DNA from 3 places in the Colwellia asteriadis genome. Region 3 is predicted to be linked to each of the others. Evidence: predicted binding sites of a transcription regulator. Region 3 holds the regulator's gene; each other region holds the start of a gene.
What was found. Region 3 encodes FNR, which switches genes on or off when oxygen is low (the NO sensors DNR and NnrR bind a similar motif). Its sites were predicted from a motif close to TTGATCTAGATCAA; they were not measured.

Region 1 (7,290 bases), on a different contig from region 3:
CTGGGTTTTCATGGGCATATTTTTTCACTGGCGATTGATTCCATTTCGAGCGCAATAAACGAGTTTGTGCTTTCATAGCTTCACTTGATTGCGTACTTTTAGCTCGAAGTGTTTCTTCAGTACTTGCCGCCGTACCATGAATTGAGTCAACTGTAGAGTGCAGTGAATCGGCAAATTGATCGGCAACAGGGTGAACAGGCTTTTTCATAGCACCATTTGATTTTTCTGTGTTTTTATTAGGCATAATAGCTCCTTGGTAAATTGCATAAGTTAATATTAGGGTAATGAAAGGGTATTAGGAGGCGCTCAATGAGCGCCATAAAGGCAAAACTATTTAGTTACGTGTAAGTTTTCGGTAACTTTATTAACATCGTCAGTATTGTTTGCAATGTTAATAACTAAGTCTTTTTCTGCTTCAGAGTCTACCTCTCCGCTTAGGGTAACGTTATTGCCTTTTACATCTACATCAATGCTCGTTCCGCTAATATCAGTATCGAGTAGTAGACGAGTTTTAATCACTGTTGCGATTTTCATATCAACAAATTGCGACTCGTCCATACCGCGTTGTTGTTCTAATTCTTTGTTATCAATACCTTCAATAACTGTTATTTGGTTTTTAACACCTTTAACGCCATCTATTCCTTGCACTAACTCTTTAGCGAGCTTTTTATCTACGCTGTGGTCAACTTTACCTGTAAGGTAAACAATGCCACTATCAACATCAGTATTGATATCAAAAGAATTTAAGTTAGTATTAAATAATAATGTTGCTTCAGCTTTACCGTCTATCCAAGCATCGCTAGCTTCTTTCTCCCAAGAGTTATCTTTTGCTTGTACTGATGTAATCGTTAAAGCAGATACCATAGCTAGTGAAATTAATGTGCGTTTCATAATCATTCTCCATTTTAAGATTTAAGTTGTAACGACAAGTTGTTGTAACGAATTAACTAATGTAACAATCTAACTAATGCAGACAACATACCAATCTGTATAAATCCTTTTATTTCATTGTGTTACTGTATTTTATTGTTTTGCTCATTACTTGATTGTTGATTGTTTTGTAAGGTTTTCACGTTAACAATGTAACTTTTTCAGGAAAAATATACGTACTACTTAACCTGAGTTCAGGTTGCCTATTTGAATGGTGGTATGCTTTTTATTATGGAGTTGAAATGAATTACAACGAGTTTAATGACTTTTGCAGATCTTTACCTTGTACTACCTATGTTATGCAATGGGGCGGCTCCCATGTTTGGAAGGTAGGGGGCAAAGTATTTGCTATTGGTGGTTGGGGTGATGATAAAAAGCCCGCTTTTATATTTAAAACCTCTGATACCAATTTTGGCTTTCTAAAAGAGTCGGTAGGGTATAAACCTGCGCCTTATTTTGCTAATAGAGGGATGAAGTGGATCCAGCAATTTGAAAATGTTGCCGACAGTAATGATGACTTATTGTACTATTTAAAGGAATCATATCGATTAGTCTCTCTTGGTTTAACAAAAAAGAAACAAAAAGAGCTAGGTTTGAATCAATAGCCCCTTATCTACTTATAAAATATCAACCTTTAAAGCTCCGCATACCCTTCTTTGATATCTCTATTCAATGACTTTGTTACAAAAGCAGTTTCTCTACCTGTATATCTTATATGAAGCAATTACATGGAGCGTGTAATTATTACAATAAAAGGGGTTTTCTATTTCTTGGTTTATTATAAGTAATTGTTTTTTATATTTTTAATGTTTTGGTATGACTCCTGCACATATCTTGTTGTTGTTAATTAAAAATTCTTTACCAGCGAAATTCGCTTTTTAATTTAAAACAGTAAATATAAAAAGGAGATTAATATGTCTAATTCAAATTATGAAATGGGTCCAATTAAAGAGTTAGTGAGAGTGCTAAATGGTGGCATTGAGTTTTATCGCTCAGCGATGGATAAAGTCTCTAACCCTCATCTTATGCATGTTTTTGAAAATAATATTAATGAAAAAGCACGCACTATTGCGGAACTACAAACGTTCGTTTTAATTGATGAAGGTAAAATAGAGCAAGACTCAGCATTTTCTGTAGAGTTACGTGAAGCTTACACTAAAGTACTTGCCGTTATTAGCGCTGATGCAGAGCATACTTATGTATCTCAATTAGAAGAAATTGAAGATAAAGTATTAGAAAAAATTGAGGCTGCCTTGATGAAAAAACTACCAGCAGAATGTCAAAGTACATTGTTACAAATTCAAGTACGTATGCAGCATTGTCATAATCATATGAAGCAACTGAAATTAGTTACGGCATAATTTAACTGCTAAGTCTTAGGAGGTTCTATGTTACGTTGGGCTCTTATATTTTTCCTCTTCGCGCTTGTTGCAGCCGCCCTAGGATTTGGCGGTATTGCAGGAGCAGCAACAGGAGTTGCTAAGTTTTTATTTTGGATTTTTGTAGTGTTGCTGGTTTTATCATTTGTTATTCCTGCGATAAAAACACCTAAAAGCTAAATAAAAGTTAAATAGAAATTAATTGGAGAATGATATGAATAAGTTATTAATGATGAGCAAAGTATTTGCACTTACTGCTGTGTTAACTATGTTTGGCTGTTCTGATGGACCAGCAGAAGATGCCGGTGAAAAAGTAGATGAAGTAGTTAGCGACAGCAAAAACGCCGTTGAAGATGCGTGTGAAAAAGCGAAAGAATTGGCAGGCGCTGAAAAGCAAGACTGCTAAATTGAAAAACTGTTAAATTAACCTGGGCTAATGAGCCCAGGTTTTTTTTACGCTCTGCTTTCTTTAATCACTAAAAAATACGGTTTCTTTTTTGACAACCGTCGTTGGTTGATTAACTGATTGAATAATAAAACTAATATTGGTCATCTTCTGCTGTAAGTTATAACTGTCAACACTTAGAGTTAGTGGTACTTCTTGCATTTTTCCTGCAGCGACTTGTACCGTTTTTATTGGCTCACCTTGTATTATTTTATCTAGTTCAATATCTTCCACATAAATACGGTAGTTGGCACTTTGCTGGCTTTTATTGAGAATTTTTAAGGTGTAGGTATTTTCTACCATGCCTTCATAATTAACTCGATATAACGCGTTTCTATCACGTAATACTGAGGCTTCTAACGGTATACGTTCATTAATCCATAAACCTAATGCAGCAACGAGCATAATACATAAGCTGCCATAAGCGGCTAATTTAAGGTTAAATGGCTGTGGCTTTTTACTTAACAGTCGTTGCTCGCTAGTGTAGCTAATTAACCCTGTAGGGTAATTAAAGCGGCTCATTGTTTCGTCGCAAGCATCAACACATAACCCACAGTTAATGCACTCATATTGCATGCCGTTTCTAATATCAATACCAACAGGGCAAACTTCCACGCATAAGTTACAGTCAACACAGTCGCCTAAACCTAAGCTTTTATGATCGGCTTTACGCTTACGTGGGCCTCTGCTTTCGCCGCGCTTAGTGTCATAGGCGACTAAAAAGGTGTTTTTATCAAACATGGCTGATTGAAAGCGAGAGTAAGGGCATAAGTAAATACACACTTGCTCTCTCATCCAACCGGCATTTCCATAAGTACAGAAAGTAAAAAACACTACCCAAAACGTAATTAAGCCTGACCATTCAAAAGCGATCATTTCACTGTATAGATCAGAGGCTGGAATAAAATAAGACATAAAGGTAGTGGCCGTAAATAACGACATGACTAGCCATATACTGTGTTTAGCGACTCTTTTTTGTAATTTATTAATACTCCATGGGGCTTTGTCTAACGCTTTACGTTGATTTCGCTTACCTTCTATACGATGTTCTACCCAAATAAAAGCAAGTGTCCATATAGTTTGCGGGCAAGTATAGCCACACCAAACACGACCAAGCCATGTGGTAATAAAAAATAGTGCGAATGCGGCAACCATAAATATGCCTGCTAACAGTACAAAATCTTGTGGCCAGAATGTTACTGAAAATAAACGAAATTCTTGTTTAGCAACATCGAGTAATACCGCTTGTTCACCATTAAATTGAATAAAGGGAATGGCGATAAAGGTGAGCATTAATAACCAACCTAGGTAGCGTCGTATTCTTTGATAAAATCCTTTTTGCTCTCTTACATAAATAGATTCATTAGACTTATAAGGTTTAATGATGAGGTGCTCTTCTTTGATATCAAATTTCATAATTATTTACAGGGTCATAATTGAGTAATTACCCTGATCAATATCAAGATTTACGCCAAAACTAATTTTTATTATCTATTTGTATTTTAAGGATTTTATTTGGTGGTCAGGAGCTTTGAGGCACGATATGTCGTGCATGCGCGATATAGCGTGGATTTTGTGTCTGTTGTGGTGAGCAAGGGTTAATTACTATTGGCAGTTATCGAGAGATGTTAAGCTTTTTCATGCGAGATCTTAGTGTGCTGTCAGGTAACCCCAGCACTTTTGCTGCGCCCCTATTGCCACCAATAATCCATTGGCAATCCGTTAAAACTTCGGTGATATAAGCTTTTTCGATTTCTGCTAGTGGCTTATTTATTGAGGGGATTGCCGCATGACTTTTAGTAAATTTTTGCTGAATATTGAGGGTGCTTGATTGGGCTAGAATAACTTCACGCTCAAGAATGTTTTGTAGCTCTCGGATGTTTCCAGGCCAGTGATACTGGGTTAGTTTTGCTAAACTACGCTTATTAATATGGGTAATGCTTTTGTTAAGTTTGGCATTCAGTTGTTTGAGTATACTGCTACATAATAGTGGGATATCTTCAATGCGATCTCTTAACGCTGGAATGTTAATAGGGAAAACATTTAAGCGATAATATAAGTCCATGCGAAATTGGCCTTGCTCAACCATAGCGAATAAATCACGATTAGTCGCGACTATGATACGAAGATCAACGGCAATGGTTTTACTGCCACCAACGCGCTCAAATTCGCGCTCTTGTAATACCCGTAATAATCGACTTTGTGCCTCGAGTGATAACTCTCCAATTTCATCTAAAAAAAGTGTGCCTTTATCGGCCAGTTCAAAACGCCCCTTACGACGCTCTATGGCACCGGTAAAGGCGCCTTTTTCGTGACCAAAGAGCTCAGACTCGAGTAAATTAGCAGTAAATGCAGCACAATTCACTTTCACCAATGGCTTGTTGCTACGGGCACTTAGCTGGTGTAAGTTGCGCGCTACGACTTCTTTACCCGTACCATTTTCACCTAAAATTAAAACCGTGCTGTCGGTTTGTGCCACTAACTTTATTTGCGCTAGCATGGCGGTAAATTTAGTGCTATTACCTTCTAACCCAGAGCCTTGCCATGCTTCATTAATTTCACTTTGTAGGTAAGTGTTTTCTGCTTGTAGCTGTTCGGTCAGCTCTTGTACTTTTTTTAACGCGTCGCGTAGGTTATTGTCGGCAAGCCGCTGTTGACTAACATCTCTAAAAACTGCAACCGCACCAACAATCACATTGTCTTTATATACAGGGGTTGAGGTGTATTCTACGGGAAATGAAGTGCCGTCTTTACGCCAAAATACTTCATCGGTAATTTTACGTTCGACACCATCGCGCATTGAGTTATAAATATTACATTCTTCACTAGGGTAATGATCGCCATTCGCATGGCTATGATGATGATATTGATGAATATTTTTACCCAGCAATTCTTCAGACTTCCAACCAGTCATACGTTCTGCGGCTGGGTTAATAAATACCGCATTCCCTTCAATATCAAAACCATAAATGCCTTCACCCATGGCATTGAGAAGTAAATTTGAATCAGCTAAGTAGGCTTTAATACTGTGGTTAATATCTTTGTTATGGTTGTCTTTCATATGAAAACTATTCACTCTTTATCAATACACGATATATCGTGGTTTTGGGCAGCATAACAAATTAAGTATGAAAAGATAAGTGCGCCTTTACAACGCCGAACTTGAGACCTTGATAGTTTTTAGGGCTAAATAAGTCTTTTTGTTATGAAAGCTCCCAATGTTTATCTGCTGAAGAACAACACCACCTGTTTATTTTTTAACCTTGACATAAGAAACTGATACACGTAATGTTTTTGTTAATTTTTTGTTGCAACATAGTTTACAATCTTTCGATAAGTCAGCTCATCAAGAGAAATAATAAATGCGCATGAAAAAGCGCTAAACAATAAAAGGTAAGTGTTTATGAACAAGCTCAAAGTACTTTCTGTGTTAATTTGCGGTGGTATAAGCACCAGCAGTCTCGCGATTAATCCACAAGTTGACCCTGAAAACCCAAATGGCTATGTTGTTTCTCGTGTTGAACTCAATGCCTCGCGTGATGCTAAAACTGCAGACCCTATGTACGCTATTTGGGCAAAAGCTTTAGAAACAAGCAGTAATGCAGTGGTTGAGGCAATTTATCCTAATTTACCGACTAATCCTGATAATGTTAAGCGCGCCGAGCGTATTTTCCCCGAAGCTGAGTGGGATTTTTTAACCAAAATGGCAGCACCAGAATATACCTATACGCGCTTTTTACGTGCCATTGGCAAATTTCCTGCGTTTTGTGGTGACTATATTGATGTCGCAAAAGATGCTGACGCCATTTGTAAAAAATCAATAGTGACGGCGTTTGCCCATTTTGCTCAAGAAACTGGCGGTCATATTAGTAAGGATAACATTTCAGATAACCCTCAACAGCTTGAAGAGTGGCAACAGGCATTGGTACACGTGCGTGAAATGAGCTGGTCAGAAGGTGATGCAGGCTATACGGTTGGCTGTAATGAGCAGAATTGGCAAACATCACGTTGGCCATGTGTCGCAGGTAAGGGTTACTTTGGCCGTGGTGCTAAGCAATTATCTTATCACTTTAACTACGGTGCTTTTTCTGAAGTGATGTTTGATGGTGATGCCTCGGTATTATTAAATAACCCTGGTTTAGTTGCTGACTCATGGTTGAATATGGCGTCTGCTATTTGGTTTTTCTTAACGCCACAAGCACCAAAACCAGCAATGTTACATGTTATCGATCGTACTTGGGTGCCATCGCAGCGTGAAACCAATGCGGGTATTGGTTATGGATTTGGTACCACAATAAATGTCATTAATGGTGGTATTGAATGTGGCGCTCAAAATGAAACTAAGGGTCAACCCGTTAATCGTATTCGTTACTGGGAAGGTTTATCGGCTTATTACAATATTGATATTCAGTCGGATGAATTAAATACTTGTTACCAACAAACGCCATTTGGCAGTATTAACCTTGAAGGTGCTACGGATGTACTTTACACCAACTGGGAAGGTGACTGGACCTATTATGCAGATCGCCCAGAAGG
Region 2 (7,290 bases), on a different contig from region 3:
TTAAAGATAACGCTGGTTGGCGCAACAATTAATACAGGCTTGTTAAGTCGACCTTGCTGTTTCTCAATTAATAAATGAGCCAAGGTTTGAATTGTTTTACCTAAGCCCATATCGTCGGCCAAAATACCGTTTAATTGATATTCACGTAAAAACTGTAACCAATTTAACCCTTGATGTTGATAGGTGCGTAATGTTGCTTTTAAGCCTTCAGGTATGGCAACGGTGGTTACTTGTTGAAAGTTCTTTAATTTCTTCGCTAGCGTTCTGAGTTTACTTGTTCCCGTTGCTACCATGCCTTGATCGTCTAGCATAGATAAGGTTTGATGCCCTTGAAATCGAGATAGCTCCATGGTGCCATCTTTCGTTAAGGCATTAGGCATAAACAGTTCAATAAATTGTTTTAATATAGGCTGTACGCTTTGGTAGCGTAGGGCAACAAAGTTGCCTTTATCTAAGTCAACATAAATAGGTAAATCTGCAGGAATTTGCGTTTCTTTTTCACGATCAAGAAGTACAGCTTTGGGTAATTGCTCAATAGCGCCTAATAAAATAGGAAATGCAGGCATTTTTTTGCCATCAATGGTTAAGTTTAACCCCAGCGAGAAAAAATCATGGTCGTCAGTCTCAATAATTTCGGCATCAAAAACACTATTGGTAGCAAGTGCTTTGTAGTAAAAATTATCAGCAAAACTTATATGCCAACCTAAATCATTAAGTAGTGGTAATTCCTGATCTAAAAAGTGATGCCATAAATAGCGACCTTGCAGCAGCATTGAATATTTAGGATCTTTGTTTTTATTCAAGTAATCTTCATTAGTAAAGGTATAACGTTTCGCTTTAGGCTGCGGGCTAAACTTTAAGGTCATAAGCTTATCAATAACAGTTTGCTCGAAAGCCAAATCACGATAAATTTTTATTGTATTACCATCATCATCTAAAGTTTCGGGCGTAATAGTAACACTGTCATTGTGTGGATTAACTAAATTTCCTTGGTAGGAAAAGTTAACTTTTACGTAGCCTGATTGCGGATCTTTTTCTAGCGGTGTTGAAAAGTGCAAGTGCACTTCGGGTGTGCTTAAGGTTTGTGAAAACTCAGTCTTAGGTTTAGGCAACCGTTTTACGGCATCGCCTAGCGACATTGAGAGCTTATTCATTATCCAAGGCAGTTTATCTTCTTCAAAAATAGGGGAGTTGAGTAAATCGGCTTCAAAGTCACATTGAGTATTGGTGTTGAGCTTGCCAAAGCTGTTTTGTTCTTCATCATAATAACAAAGAGGTTGGGCTTTAATTATATGAATACTGCTTGAGGGCTCAGGTAAAATTAACTGTAACTTGTGTAAATGGTTACCAAGCGCTATCCATTGCCACTGGGCTTCTATAGGCTCACCCAATGTAATGGCGTCGTTTAAATTGTAATTATTATGCCAAAAGCAGCGATTACTTTTAATAATACGTTCAAATAAGTCAAAGTATTTAATATTGTCGCCATATTGGTTGGTGCGCATGAGTTCGGTAATAATTAATACATCATCGCTTGTTGCATAGGCACTATTAATTAACGAGCTAGGAGAGTGTTCGCTGCCAAGTGTGCTACTCCAACCACCGTTTTTTTTAGGTTTGGTTGACTTAATTGTTAAGGTGAAATAATCCCCGTCAACATAACTGTTAGGCTTTAAAAAATATAATAAAGATTTTTGTTGGATGTTTGGCTGGTATCTACTAGGTTGAGCTTGAAAACGGCTTAACCACTTATCAACGGTTTTTTCAGAAGAGGCGATGCTATTATGATCAAAATGCTCGTTAATAAAATGCTGTGCTAAGGCAGCCGCATGTTTACAATTTCGCCCAATGTAACAGTCGCAATAACTCGCCATGCCATCGTGTTTAATATTTAACACTAATCTTGTTAAGTAACTCGATTGGCGTGAACGCTCACTTAATACTACTCCCCTAATTATGCCGCCATCAAGGGCGCAAGTGTTAACGCCTTTGTCCTGAAAAATTCTTGTGCCTTTTTTCCATTCATTTTTACTAAAGTGTTTTTCAAGTAATTCAGGGGTAAAGGTGTTTTTGGTCATAAGTTTTAATTAGTTAGCATTCAAATAGTTTAGTGAGCGTATAAGCAAGAGAATAGAAAATAAGTAGAGCTGTAATAACAAATATACTGATATGTGAGTTTGTTATTTAATGCCATTAATTGAATTTATTTATCATGTTATTGGATAATAACACTGCGTCATGAAAGCTTCAATGTAGCGTTTTAGCGAATTTACTAACTGAGCGAGGCAGAAATACGCTAAAATGTGCTATACCTTTTTGTTTTGAACCTAATAATTTAATGACCTCAGCCAAAACACCAATCAATTTTACTGATCTTGGGCTAATATCGCCTTTATTAACACGACTAACAGAGCTGGAATATCTGCGAGCAACCCCCATTCAGGAAAAGGCTATTCCAAGTGTATTATCTGGACGTGACCTAATTGCTGGCGCAAATACGGGCTCAGGTAAAACAGCAACTTTTGCTTTACCGTTACTGCAAAAGTTGCACACTGAAAAGTTAGCTTCAGTAAAAAATACAAAACAGCATAACGGTAATTACGTTGCTGGGCTTATTTTGGTGCCGACGCGAGAATTAGCCAAGCAAGTTGCCGATAGCATAAAATCTTATGCGGCACATTTAAATGGTGCAATTAAAACCGTTGCGGTTTTTGGTGGCGTTTCAGTGAATACGCAAATGCTCACGTTACGTGGCGGCTGTGATATTTTAGTGGCAACTCCTGGACGATTACTTGATTTAATTTCAAGTAATGCTATTAAACTCGATTTAGTTAATACCTTAGTGTTTGATGAAGCCGACCGTATGTTAAGCCTAGGTTTTACTGAAGAGCTTTCTGCGTTATTAGCGTTAACCCCTAAAACTAAACAAACACTATTGTTTTCAGCAACCTTTCCTGAACAAGTACAAGCTCTAACACAAGAATTGCTTAATAATCCAGTTGAAATACAAGTGCAAAGCAGCGATGCTAGCACTTTAGTACAGCGTGTTTTTACCGTTAATCAAGGTGAAAAAACGGCAGTTTTAGCGCATTTAATTGAGCAACACCAATGGCGACAAGCATTGATTTTTGTTAACGCTAAAAATCACTGTGAGCATTTAGCGCAAAAGTTATCAAAGCGTGGTATTAGCGCAGAAGTATTTCATGGTGATAAAGGACAAACCGAGCGTACGCGAGTACTTGAGGGGTTTAAATCGGGTGAAATAGCAATGTTAATTGCCACAGATATTGCTGCGCGTGGTTTAGATATTGAAAAGCTACCCGTTGTGATAAACTTCAATTTACCTCGAAGTCCTGCTGATTATATGCACCGTATTGGTCGAAGTGGTCGAGCAGGCGAAGTCGGCTTAGCATTATCTTTAATTGATCATGAAGATTTTCATCACTTTAAAGTAATTGAAAAGAAAAATAAAATTCGTTTAGAGCGTGAACAAGTTAAAGGTTTTGAGGCTGATGAAATTACCGAGGACTCTATTTTAGCCCCAGCTAAACCTATGGCAAAACCCGAAGGTAGCGGAAAGAAAAAGCGTAAAAAGAAAACCACAATTAATGCCGATATTTGGGCGGGATACTCTGAGCCTGAGTAGGTTTCTCTATAAATTGGCTTATTCTTAATGTTAGCTGCTCTAAAAGTGACTACATTTAGAGCGGCTTTAATATTTTGCTTACCTCTGAGGCTGAAAGAACAACCCCCTAGCTATTTCGTTTTTATTTTACAAATGGGTCCAACTGCTTTCATTGAGCTTTTATAGGCAACAATGAAAAGGTTAATTCAGTTAAATATTTGCTTTTCGTCGTACAGAGTTAATACTTAACCATGTAAATATGGTTGTTTATTGAACCGTAGGCGTAACTTGTATTGGCAGGAGGCTACATGAAAGCAACAACGGAACGACCTAGCTTTGATTGGTTAAATGTACTGTTAGTAGATGATAGCCAAGCTATTTTAAGCTATGTAAGCAAAGTACTAGTGAATAACTTCAATATCAGGCACCAACATGTCGCTACTTCAGCTCCCGAAGCCATGCAAATACTTCGTCAAAGTACACAAATAAATTTACTCTTTTTAGATCTTAATATGCCAAATATTGATGGAATTCAGTTATTAGAAAAACTGAGTAAACTTGAATATAAAGGTTATGTTGTGATCATGAGTGGCATTTCTACAAAAATAATTTCATCGGTTGGTTTATTAGCTAAAAAGTATGGCTTGAATTACCTAGGCACTTTAGTAAAACCCATTCATGAAGATGATTTTGAAAATATATTTAATAAAATAGGTACTTCAAGAGTAAAACGCCCAACATTAGAGTCATTAAAAAACTATGAAATTATTAGGGCGATTAAAAGCGATAATATTGAAGTGCGTTATCAGCCACAAGTTGAGTTATCTAGTCGAGGATTTATCGGCGTTGAAGCTTTATGCCGTATGAACCACCCCAGTTTAGGTATGGTTTCTCCTGATCGATTTATTGATAAAGCAGAAGAAAGTGAGTTGATAATTCATATTACTTTAGCGGTCTTAAAAAAATCAATGCGTGATTGGAAACATTGGTTTGCCTATGGGCTAGATTTAAAACTTTCTGTGAATATTTCACCTATCGCGCTGCAGCAGCCTGAATTTGCAGATACTATTTTTAGTCTTCTGACAGAGTTTTCGATGCCAGCTGATAGGTTATGCTTAGAAATTACCGAGGGGGTATTAGCTAATGACCAAGCACAAGAATTGGTAAACTTAAATCGACTTAAAATGCGAGGTGTTGCTTTAGCGCTCGATGATTTTGGGCAACGACATTCAACCATTGAGCGTTTACAAGAGCTTCCCCTAACTTATCTAAAACTCGATAAAAGTTATTTTATTGATAACCAAGACAACCCCAATCAAATCTCTTTAATTAACACAAGTTTATCTATTGCTAAAAAACTTAATATGCGCACCATTGCCGAAGGTATTGAAGACAGTCGCGTTATGAGCTTAGTCACTGAAATGGGTTGTGATATAGCACAAGGTTATTTTATTGCTAAACCTATGGAGGCAAAACATATTTTAGCTTGGCAACGGGATTGGTTGTCGCTTACATAACGTTATTTTAGTTCCTACCTTATCCTGCCTTAGTTCCAACTTTAGTAGCAATTTACCTTTCTGCACTTATATGTAGCGCTAGTGTCAGTCATAACTTCCAATATTTACCAACAAAGTATTGCAAATAAACCTTGATCTAAATCAAATTAGGTTTAAACTTTCAGAATGTTCTGAAAGTTTAATAGTTGGTTTTTTAATGTTAATGTCATCGCAAGTTGAATCGTTCGTTATGCATTGTGGCGAAATGGGGAGCCGTTGGGGGTTCAATCGTACTGTCGGTCAAATGTATGGTTTGTTAATTATTAACGAACAAGCGCTCAGTGCAATACAAATATCAGAAGCGTTAAACATATCTCGAGGTAATGTCAGTATGGGCATTAAAGAGTTACAGTCTTGGCGTTTAGTGCAAGTACAACACAAACCTAAAGACCGAAAAGAATATTACACACCAGCGGGTAGTATTTGGGAAATGGCAATACGGGTATTTGAGGAGCGTCGTAAACGTGAGGTAGACCCTACTTTATCATTACTGCGCAGTAATTTACTGGAAACTCCTAATACGCAAGAAGCACTTTTTGCGCAAGAAAAAATGAAAGAGATTCATGACTTATTAGAAACAATCACTCATTGGGCGGCAGAGCTGCAAAGTTTAAGCCCTGAAAAACTCAATACGTTAATGAAATTGGGAGCAGGGGTGAGCAAAGTTATTGATATGAAAGACCGACTTTTAAAGTAACGGTGATTATAAATAGTGAGGCTTTGAGCCTTTTTATTAATATTATCGCTAGCCTTCAATATAACAATAAATAAAATCAACCGATTGCAGTAAGTCAGCATTGAACGTAAGAGCGCTGAAAATGCAATCATTAGGAGTCACACATGTTTGAAACCTTAATGTTATCTCGTATTCAATTTGCTGCGAATATTAGCTTTCATATTCTTTTTCCTACTATTACGATTGCGTTAAGTTGGTTTTTATTTTTCTTTAAATTACGCTTTGATCAAACGGCTGATCCCGTATGGATGCGAGCCTATCGTTTTTGGGTAAAAATATTTGCTATCACTTTTGCTATAGGCGTTGTCAGCGGTATTACCATGTCATTCCAGTTTGGCACAAACTGGCCGAAGTTTATGGAAACGGTTGGTAATATTGCAGGGCCGTTATTAGGTTATGAAGTGCTGACGGCATTTTTCTTAGAGGCGGGCTTTCTTGGCATTATGCTTTTTGGTATTAATCGTGTTTCTGCCAAAGTGCATACGCTCTCTACGCTAATTGTTGCATTTGGCACAACTTTATCATCATTTTGGATTTTAGCACTCAACTCATGGATGCAAACTCCGCAAGGGCATGAAATGAGAGGCGGCGTAGCTTTTCCCGTTGATTGGCTAGCGATTATATTTAACCCGTCTTTTCCTTATCGCTTAAGCCACATGTTATTAGCATCAGGGCTAACAGCTGCCTTTTTAATTGCTGGTATTAGCGCTTATAGACTGCTGAAAGGAGATGATAAAAGAGCCCCTAAACTGACGTTGAAAATAGCACTAAGCGTAGCGATGGTGTTAACCCCATTGCAAATATTTGTTGGTGATTTACATGGCTTAAATACACTGAAGCATCAACCTCAAAAAATTGCGGCGATGGAAGGAATATGGCATACCGAAAAGTCTGCACCTTTGCTTTTGTTTGCGATTCCCGATGAAAAAAACAAGCAAAATACTTTTGAGCTAGCGATTCCTGCCATGGCGAGTTTTATTTTAACTCATGACTTTAATGGCGAAATAAAAGGATTAAATGAATTTGAAGGTAATCACCCTCCTGTTAAGCCCGTATTTTATGCTTTTAGGGTGATGGTGGGGTTAGGTATGTTGATGTTACTTCTTGCTTGGTTAGCCCGTATTCAGTTATGGCGTAAAGATAAGTTACCTCGTTGGTTGTTAAAAATACTCGTGATGATGAGCTTTTCAGGTTGGATTGGTACGTTAGCTGGTTGGTATGTCACTGAAATAGGTCGCCAACCTTGGTTAGTTACCGGTGTATTAACGGTTAAAGATGCTGCAACGACAATCGCGCCAGGCAATGTTGCTTTATCGCTATCATTATACTTATTGCTCTATCTCGTTTTAATGGTTGCCTACTTACACACCATT
Region 3 (7,290 bases):
AGCTCAGCAAAATGAAAAATTTAATGTTGCCATGACCGGTGATGGCGTTAACGACTCACCTGTATTTGGCGCAGCGCATGTATCTATTGCGATGGGTTGTGGCGCCGATATTACTAAAAGTGGTGCTGATGTTATTTTACTTAATAATAAGTTAAGTAGCATCAATACGCTAATAAAGGTGGGTCATAAAACCCGTCGAATTATTATTCAAAACTACTTATGGGCGTTTGGATATAATGCTATTGTACTACCATTGGCCGTAGCGGGTTATATCACGCCCTACATGGCAGTCATTGGTATGTCAACCAGCTCTATTTTAGTCATAACTAATTCACTTCGCTTGTTGAAAAAGTAATTAGTAAACACCGAGGGTTTAGTGATGAGTATAATGTATATTTTAATTCCAGTTGCGGCGATTCTAACCGCATTAGGGATTTATCTTTTTTTCTGGGCAGTTAAAACAGAGCAATTTGATGATTTAGAAAAACAAGGTATGAGCATCTTGTTTAATGATGATAGCCAGCAAAAAGATCAAGAAAAATCAGCGCCGAGTGATAGCAATATAGCAGCAAAAGCTAACGCTGCACCTCTAGCTACAAACCCCACCAATAATTCAAGCGCTGATGTAAAGAAGTAATGCTAACCGATTTACTATCAGCTTTTATTGTTGGTTTACTAGGCTCAGGTCACTGTTTAGCCATGTGTGGGGGTATTACTACCATGCTAACGTCGGCTACTGAAAAACCTAAACAACAAGGTGATATTGCTATCACTGAACAGCAGACCTACCCGACAAAATCAAGCAATAACACGTCTTTAATATTTTCATATCATATTGGCCGTATTGCCAGCTACACCTTGATTGGCGCGATTGTCGGCTTTAGTGGCTCATTAGCTGCAAAAAGTATCGGTGTTCCCCTTGGGGGGTTGCGCATGGTTGCCGCCATATTTTTAATTCTACTCGGCTTATATTTAGGTCAATGGTTAATGTGGTTAAACAGAGTAGAAGCGCTTGGGAAGTATTTATGGCGTTATTTGTCACCATTAGCTAAGTATGTCATTCCCGTCAATAGCACCAAACAAGCTTTAGGTTTAGGGGCTTTATGGGGTTGGTTACCTTGTGGGCTAGTTTATTCAACCCTCACCTGGTCATTAGCTAGCGGAAGTAGCCTAACAGGAGCAGGAATAATGTTATTTTTTGGTTTAGGTACTTTGCCTGCGCTCATAGCACTGTCTCTAGGTATTAATAGCTTTAAAAGCCTTTTGCTTAATGCTAACTTCAAGAAAACAATGGCAATTTCTCTAATATTATATGGCTGTTATAGTTTAACTGTTGCATATCAATTAATGTTCTAATACCCTATCAGCACGGTCGATATTACAGTCCTTTAAATTAAGAGTTATTATCTATTATGCCAAGTAAAAATTGCCCCGGTATACAACACATTAAGTGTCAAAACTGCAGTATTAGTGAATTATGTTTACCTTTTTCACTGAATGAGCAAGAGTTAAATAGCCTTGATGACATTATCGATAGAAAACGTCCTATTCATAAAGGCGATAAAATTTTTCATGACGGACAACAATTACACGCCTTATTTGCTATTCGTTCAGGGACTTTCAAAACATTTACGGTTAATGAGCAAGGCGAAGAACAAATAACAGGTTTTCATTTAGCAGGAGATTTACTGGGTTTTGATGCCATTGCAGAAAGCTGTCACCCTAGCTTTGCTCAGGCGCTTGAAACTTCGATGGTCTGTGAAATCCCTTATAATAACCTTGATCAGCTCTCTAACACTATGCCTAAGTTGAAAAAGCAGGTATTACGTCTAATGAGTAATGAAATTAAAACCGATCAGGCAATGTTAACCTTACTTAATAGAAAAAACGCTGAGCAACGTGTAGCTACTTTTTTAGTGACCTTAAGTGAGCGCTATCATTCGCGAGGATTATCAGCAACTGAATTTAGGTTAACCATGACTCGTAGCGATATTGGTAATTATATTGGCTTAACTGTTGAAACGATTAGTCGTTTACTTAATCGTTTTCATAAAAGTAACTTAATCAAAGTAGACGGTAAATTAATTACTATTGTAGATATTGACGCCTTGTCTGACGTCGCAGAAATTTAATTAGTTATAGCTTTTCCTCCCCCACCGAGATAGCTCCGTTTATCTCGGTGTTTAATGAAATCAATTCATAATATCTTAATTTAAATCAAGCATTCACTCCTCAATTTTGCTATAAAGTAATTATGAATTACTTTTATTAACGAGAGGTTTACCATGGAAATGTATCAAAATATACTGGTTATTATCGACCCAACAACTGATGAGCAAAAAGCCTTAAAGCGAGCTGTAGATCTAGCCTCACGTATTCATAAAAATAACAATACAGCCATTAATATTACTGCTTTTTTCAGCATTTTTGATTTTTCCTATGAGATGACAACAATACTATCTCATAACGAACGCGACTCTATGCGTCAAATGGTTATCGATGAGAAACAAAAATGGTTAGATGAAATTATCGCCGAAATAGCGCCTAATACGCAAGTAACTAGCAAAGTCGTATGGCATAACAGGCCTTACGAAGCCATTATCAATCAAGTAATTGAGCACAACTTTGATCTGGTTATTAAAGGAACTCATCAACATGATAAATTTAAATCAGTAGTCTTTACACCTACTGATTGGCATATCCTGAGAAAATGTCCATGCCCGGTATTATTAGTCAAAGATCACGAGTGGCCAAAAAATGGTAATATTCTAGCAGCTCTTAATATTGGTAGTGATGAGAGCGAACATAGCTCACTCAATAGCAAAATAACAAAGCAAGCTAAACAACTAACAGCTGTGGTTGACGGTAATTTACACTTAGTCAACTCTTACCCTGGCACCCCAATTAATATCGCTATTGAAGTTCCTGAGTTTGATGCCACCGAATACAATGCAGTCATGCTAAAGCATCACCAAGAAGCCATGAACACACATGCTGAACAATTTGGTGTTGAATTAACAAACACTCATATTGGTGAAGGCTTACCAGAAACGGTTATTGAAGAGTTTGCCCGAAAACTAGATGCTGAATTAGTTGTTTTAGGAACCATTGGTCGTACTGGCATATCGGCAGCGTTGATTGGTAATACCGCTGAACATGTGATTGATCAGTTAAACTGTGATGTATTAGCGTTAAAACCTGACGGTTATATTTCTCCGCTGGCTAACTAAAGTAAACAGCCAATCACATATACTATACGTAGCTCATCAAGTACTCACTTTGAGCTACAAAAGTCTACTTATCTAACTTATACGCATATTATTTACTGACAAATCTACTTTCACCTATCATAACAATTTAATAATCAATAAGTTATACCGAACACCAGTCGTATTATTAGTGATAACTTGTAGTCCTACACAATCAATAATCATAAAAATAATAAAATACCTTATTAACTATTCGGTAAGTTTACTGTAACTAAGGTAAAGCTAAACGATCAATTTTTACTTTTTTACGATAAAGCGTATAATGCGCGACAATTAACAACTTGTAGAATTAATACTGATCCCCATGTCTAATACGCCTTTATCTGCCTTGCAAAAAACACAATTAATGAAGCTAGAAAAAAAGCTTCGACGCCATGTGGGTCAAGCCATATCCCAATACAATATGATTGAAGACGGTGATAAGGTCATGGTGTGTTTATCTGGGGGTAAAGACAGCTATGCAATGTTAAGTATTCTGATGTTACTTAAAGAATCTGCGCCTATTCACTTTGATATTGTTGCGGTTAACCTTGATCAAAAGCAACCTGGGTTTCCTGAGCATATATTACCTCAATATCTCAACGAGCTAGGTATTGAGTACCATATTGTTGAAGAAGACACTTACGGTATTGTTAAAGAGAAAGTTCCTGAAGGGAAAACAACCTGTAGTCTTTGCTCTCGTTTACGACGCGCAATATTATATAAAGTAGCGAAAAATATTGGCGCGACTAAGGTTGCATTAGGGCATCATCGTGACGACATGATTGAAACCTTAATGCTTAACATGTTTTACGGCGGTAAAATGAAAGCGATGCCAGCTAAATTAGTGTCTGATAATGGTGAGCATGTTGTTATTAGACCATTAGCCTTTTGTAAAGAAAGTGAGCTAATTCAATATGCGGCATTAAAACACTTCCCTATCATTCCTTGTAATTTATGTGGGTCGCAACCGAATATGCAGCGTCAGAATATTAAGAAAATGCTTAACGATTGGCACCAAGAGTTTCCGGGCCGTATTGAGTCAATGTTTACCGCAATGCAAAACGTTGTACCATCACATTTATGTGACAATGAGCTATTTAACTTTAGTGATATTAACAGTAATTCGGGAGTAATTAATGGTGGTGATACTGCTTTTGACGAGCCTGAATTGAACTTTAATGGAAGCGCTAAAGAGACTAAAATGCCCACGAATAAAACCGAGCAATTAACTATTATTGAAGTGCAATAACAGCTATAAAAAAAGCCTAACCCTTTATTTAATCAATATTGGGTTAAGCTCATACTTTTATCTGTTATTCACTATAACTCGTTGTATTATCAAAGTAAGTTGTTTCATCTTCAAAAAAGCGCTGATTGTGACGCAACATGTCAGTAATATCTAACACATAGTCTGCACCTCGCTCCGAGTAAGGTAACAACCCTGTCGCTAATATTTCAGGTGCAATAGGCTCGTTATTCGCTCTTAACTGCGCTCTAATCGTTCTAAATACTTGATAAGCATTGTGGGTATTTATATTTCTAAAATATCCTCTTACTGCATCATCTACACTATCAAATGCTGCAACCTCATGCTTTGCTCCTTTGTTACGCCCATTAGGCACCATGCCACAATCTGGCTCGTAACACCAAATACCAAAAAAGTTTAATCCAATTCGAGAAAAACGAGAAGTGCCCCATGCCGACTCATTTGCCGCTTGCACCAAAACCAGTGGTAAAGGAATAATATCAACACGTACTAATAACTCATTTACTTTTTGCAAATTTGAGCGTGACTTTTTTAATCGATAACGCTTCGCTAATATTTGTAACTCAGCCTCTTCTTGCTCTGTTAACCCTAATTCTAAGGTCATTTGTTCAAGCCAATACTCTAGCTTAGTGCGGGTTGCTAAAATACGCTCATTTTGAGCAACAATCGCAGGGGTAATAAAGTCAAAGAATTGTGCCTTTTTAGTTGAGACATCTGCAATGGCAGCAAAGTCTGGTAAATCGACATTATGTAACGGTTGCTCTACCACTTTTTTAACTGTTTTTTTATTTTCACGACTTTTTTGTCGTTCTTTGTCTTGACTTTGCTGCTCTGCTATAAGCCTTTTTGCTAAACTACTTTCAGCATTATCCGGCACTAAAAAAGTGAAAGGTGCTAACAGTGTTACCACCAAAAAGGCCAAAAAGCTTAACCACAAAAATAACTTAATCAATATAAACTCCTTTAAATATTTTTAAGCTGAAAACGTACCGTTTGAGCCGTTTGAGTCATCCGAATCAGAAGCTTTAGTTGACTCTGGTGTAGAAGAGTTTAACTCCCTTGAGTTAACATTATCTTCTCTATCTTTAGTCTTTACCGCAAATATCTCACGGTAGAGTATACCTTTAACGTTATAATACAACGGTGCTAAAAACGTCATACCAAACAAAAATAACATAATAGCAACAGGTCCAATCGCCGAATCAGCCAACAATGCCACTGGCATAGCCAAAACAAGTAATGCTATAAACAAAAATAAATACAATCTAAATATTTGAAAGAACTTGAAACGCAATGACAAAACAGACACTTTTATTGCTGCTAATGGCGAGAGTTTTTTATCAACAACCAATGGAATCGTTAATGATAAAAGCACGGCTAAAATGATACCGGGCACCATATATAATTGAAAACCTAAGCCAACTAATATCGATGTTAACAATGCGCATAAAGCAACCCAGCTACCACGTTGCAAGAAAGAAAACACCATAATAGCGCGTGTTTCTTGTCCGCGAGCATGCAAAACCCCCATCATTTCAACACCAGCAAGAAATGGCCAAATAACAATGGTAACTACGATATTTAGAATACTCATCGCGTTTTGATCTTTTAATACCGCTTCAATGCCGCCCATCAAATTACTAGCAGTTAACGAAACTAACGTACCAAGTAATAAAATAAAACATAGACCGATATTAATTGACATTCTACTCTGTAATGTTTTCTGCCATGCTTCTTTAAATATCGCATTAACATCAACGATATAATTACCCGTTAATGCATTTTTCAACAGGGAGCATTCTAACTCTTTACTATTTTTTTCTGACAATGTAACTAACCTTATTTAACCCAAAACAGCTTAACCAAAAACAGCGCTAGTAACGTGCCTATGATTAATAAAACACATTTTACCAGCAACATATTGTATATGCGCGTAAGCTTTATTCAATAATATCAATATCTATCATACATACACACTAAGTACATTGTACTAACTTAAATCACTTAACACTAACTGTATGGCAAGTATAAAAAGCACTACCCCCATCAGTCTATCGAATAAATAGCCTTTACGAGCAAGTAACTTTCTCACTTTATCTTGTGTTAATAAATACGACAAAAAGCAAAACCAGCTACCCGTAGCGATCACCAAATAAAGCCCATAAATTAATTTGATACCTAATGGTGTGTCAGGCGCAATAACCACTGAGAATAAACTAACAAAAAACAACGTTGCCTTAACATTTAAACCGTTAATTAAAAAGCCAGTAAAGAAAGCCTTTTTAGCGGATGGCGGTTGCTCTACATCCGCTGGATGCGTTAGCTCTTTTTGAGTTAACTTATCTTCTTGCATTACTTCTGCTGGTTTTTCAGCACGAATACAATGCCAAGCGATATAACAAAAATAAGCAGCAGCGATATACTTTAATGCCGTAAATAAGCGCTCATCACTCGCAATAAGTAACCCAATACCGACTAATGAATAAGTCACATGTAAAATAATACCTGCAGCAATACCTAAACTGGTATACATGGCAACTTTACGGTTATAACGAATGCTTTGTTTTAGCACAATAGCAAAGTCAGGACCTGGGCTGGCTACAGCAAGAAAATGCACAACAACAATAACTAAAAATTGTTCAAAATACCCCATACACCCCGTCACTCAAAAATAGGCTAAAAATAAAAGGGTATTCTACCTGAGAAGCCAATAAAGACGTAATTAATCTTTAAAATAACAACTTATCATTTTATTTAACTCTTTTTGCGCAT

Region 1: a site for FNR is predicted at 4,204-4,217, ahead of ccoG (cytochrome c oxidase accessory protein CcoG). Genes of this name have one in related genera too.
Region 2: a site for FNR is predicted at 5,274-5,287, ahead of ABD005_RS14305 (GbsR/MarR family transcriptional regulator). Genes of this name have one in related genera too.

Annotation. Positions count from the first base shown of each region.
Region 1 is NZ_BAAAFA010000006.1:22,576-29,865, reverse strand. Features, by position in the region: gene ABD005_RS09510 (DUF883 C-terminal domain-containing protein) at 1-244, opposite strand, end outside; gene ABD005_RS09505 (BON domain-containing protein) at 331-891, opposite strand; gene ABD005_RS09500 (MmcQ/YjbR family DNA-binding protein) at 1,173-1,535, shown strand; gene ABD005_RS09495 (PA2169 family four-helix-bundle protein) at 1,845-2,291, shown strand; gene ABD005_RS09490 (DUF1328 domain-containing protein) at 2,319-2,489, shown strand; gene ABD005_RS09485 (hypothetical protein) at 2,524-2,715, shown strand; gene ccoG (cytochrome c oxidase accessory protein CcoG) at 2,779-4,170, opposite strand; gene ABD005_RS09475 (sigma-54 interaction domain-containing protein) at 4,370-5,815, opposite strand; gene ABD005_RS09470 (chitinase) at 6,158-7,290, shown strand, end outside.
Region 2 is NZ_BAAAFA010000010.1:30,717-38,006, forward strand. Features, by position in the region: gene ABD005_RS14290 (DEAD/DEAH box helicase) at 1-2,078, opposite strand, end outside; gene ABD005_RS14295 (DEAD/DEAH box helicase) at 2,339-3,646, shown strand; gene ABD005_RS14300 (EAL domain-containing response regulator) at 3,934-5,142, shown strand; gene ABD005_RS14305 (GbsR/MarR family transcriptional regulator) at 5,339-5,878, shown strand; gene ABD005_RS14310 (cytochrome ubiquinol oxidase subunit I) at 6,022-7,290, shown strand, end outside.
Region 3 is NZ_BAAAFA010000008.1:223,240-230,529, forward strand. Features, by position in the region: gene ABD005_RS12800 (heavy metal translocating P-type ATPase) at 1-355, shown strand, start outside; gene ccoS (cbb3-type cytochrome oxidase assembly protein CcoS) at 389-637, shown strand; gene ABD005_RS12810 (sulfite exporter TauE/SafE family protein) at 637-1,356, shown strand; gene fnr (fumarate/nitrate reduction transcriptional regulator Fnr) at 1,413-2,132, shown strand; gene uspE (universal stress protein UspE) at 2,286-3,230, shown strand; gene ttcA (tRNA 2-thiocytidine(32) synthetase TtcA) at 3,574-4,500, shown strand; gene ABD005_RS12830 (glucosaminidase domain-containing protein) at 4,565-5,470, opposite strand; gene ABD005_RS12835 (hypothetical protein) at 5,492-6,346, opposite strand; gene ABD005_RS12840 (LysE family translocator) at 6,509-7,171, opposite strand.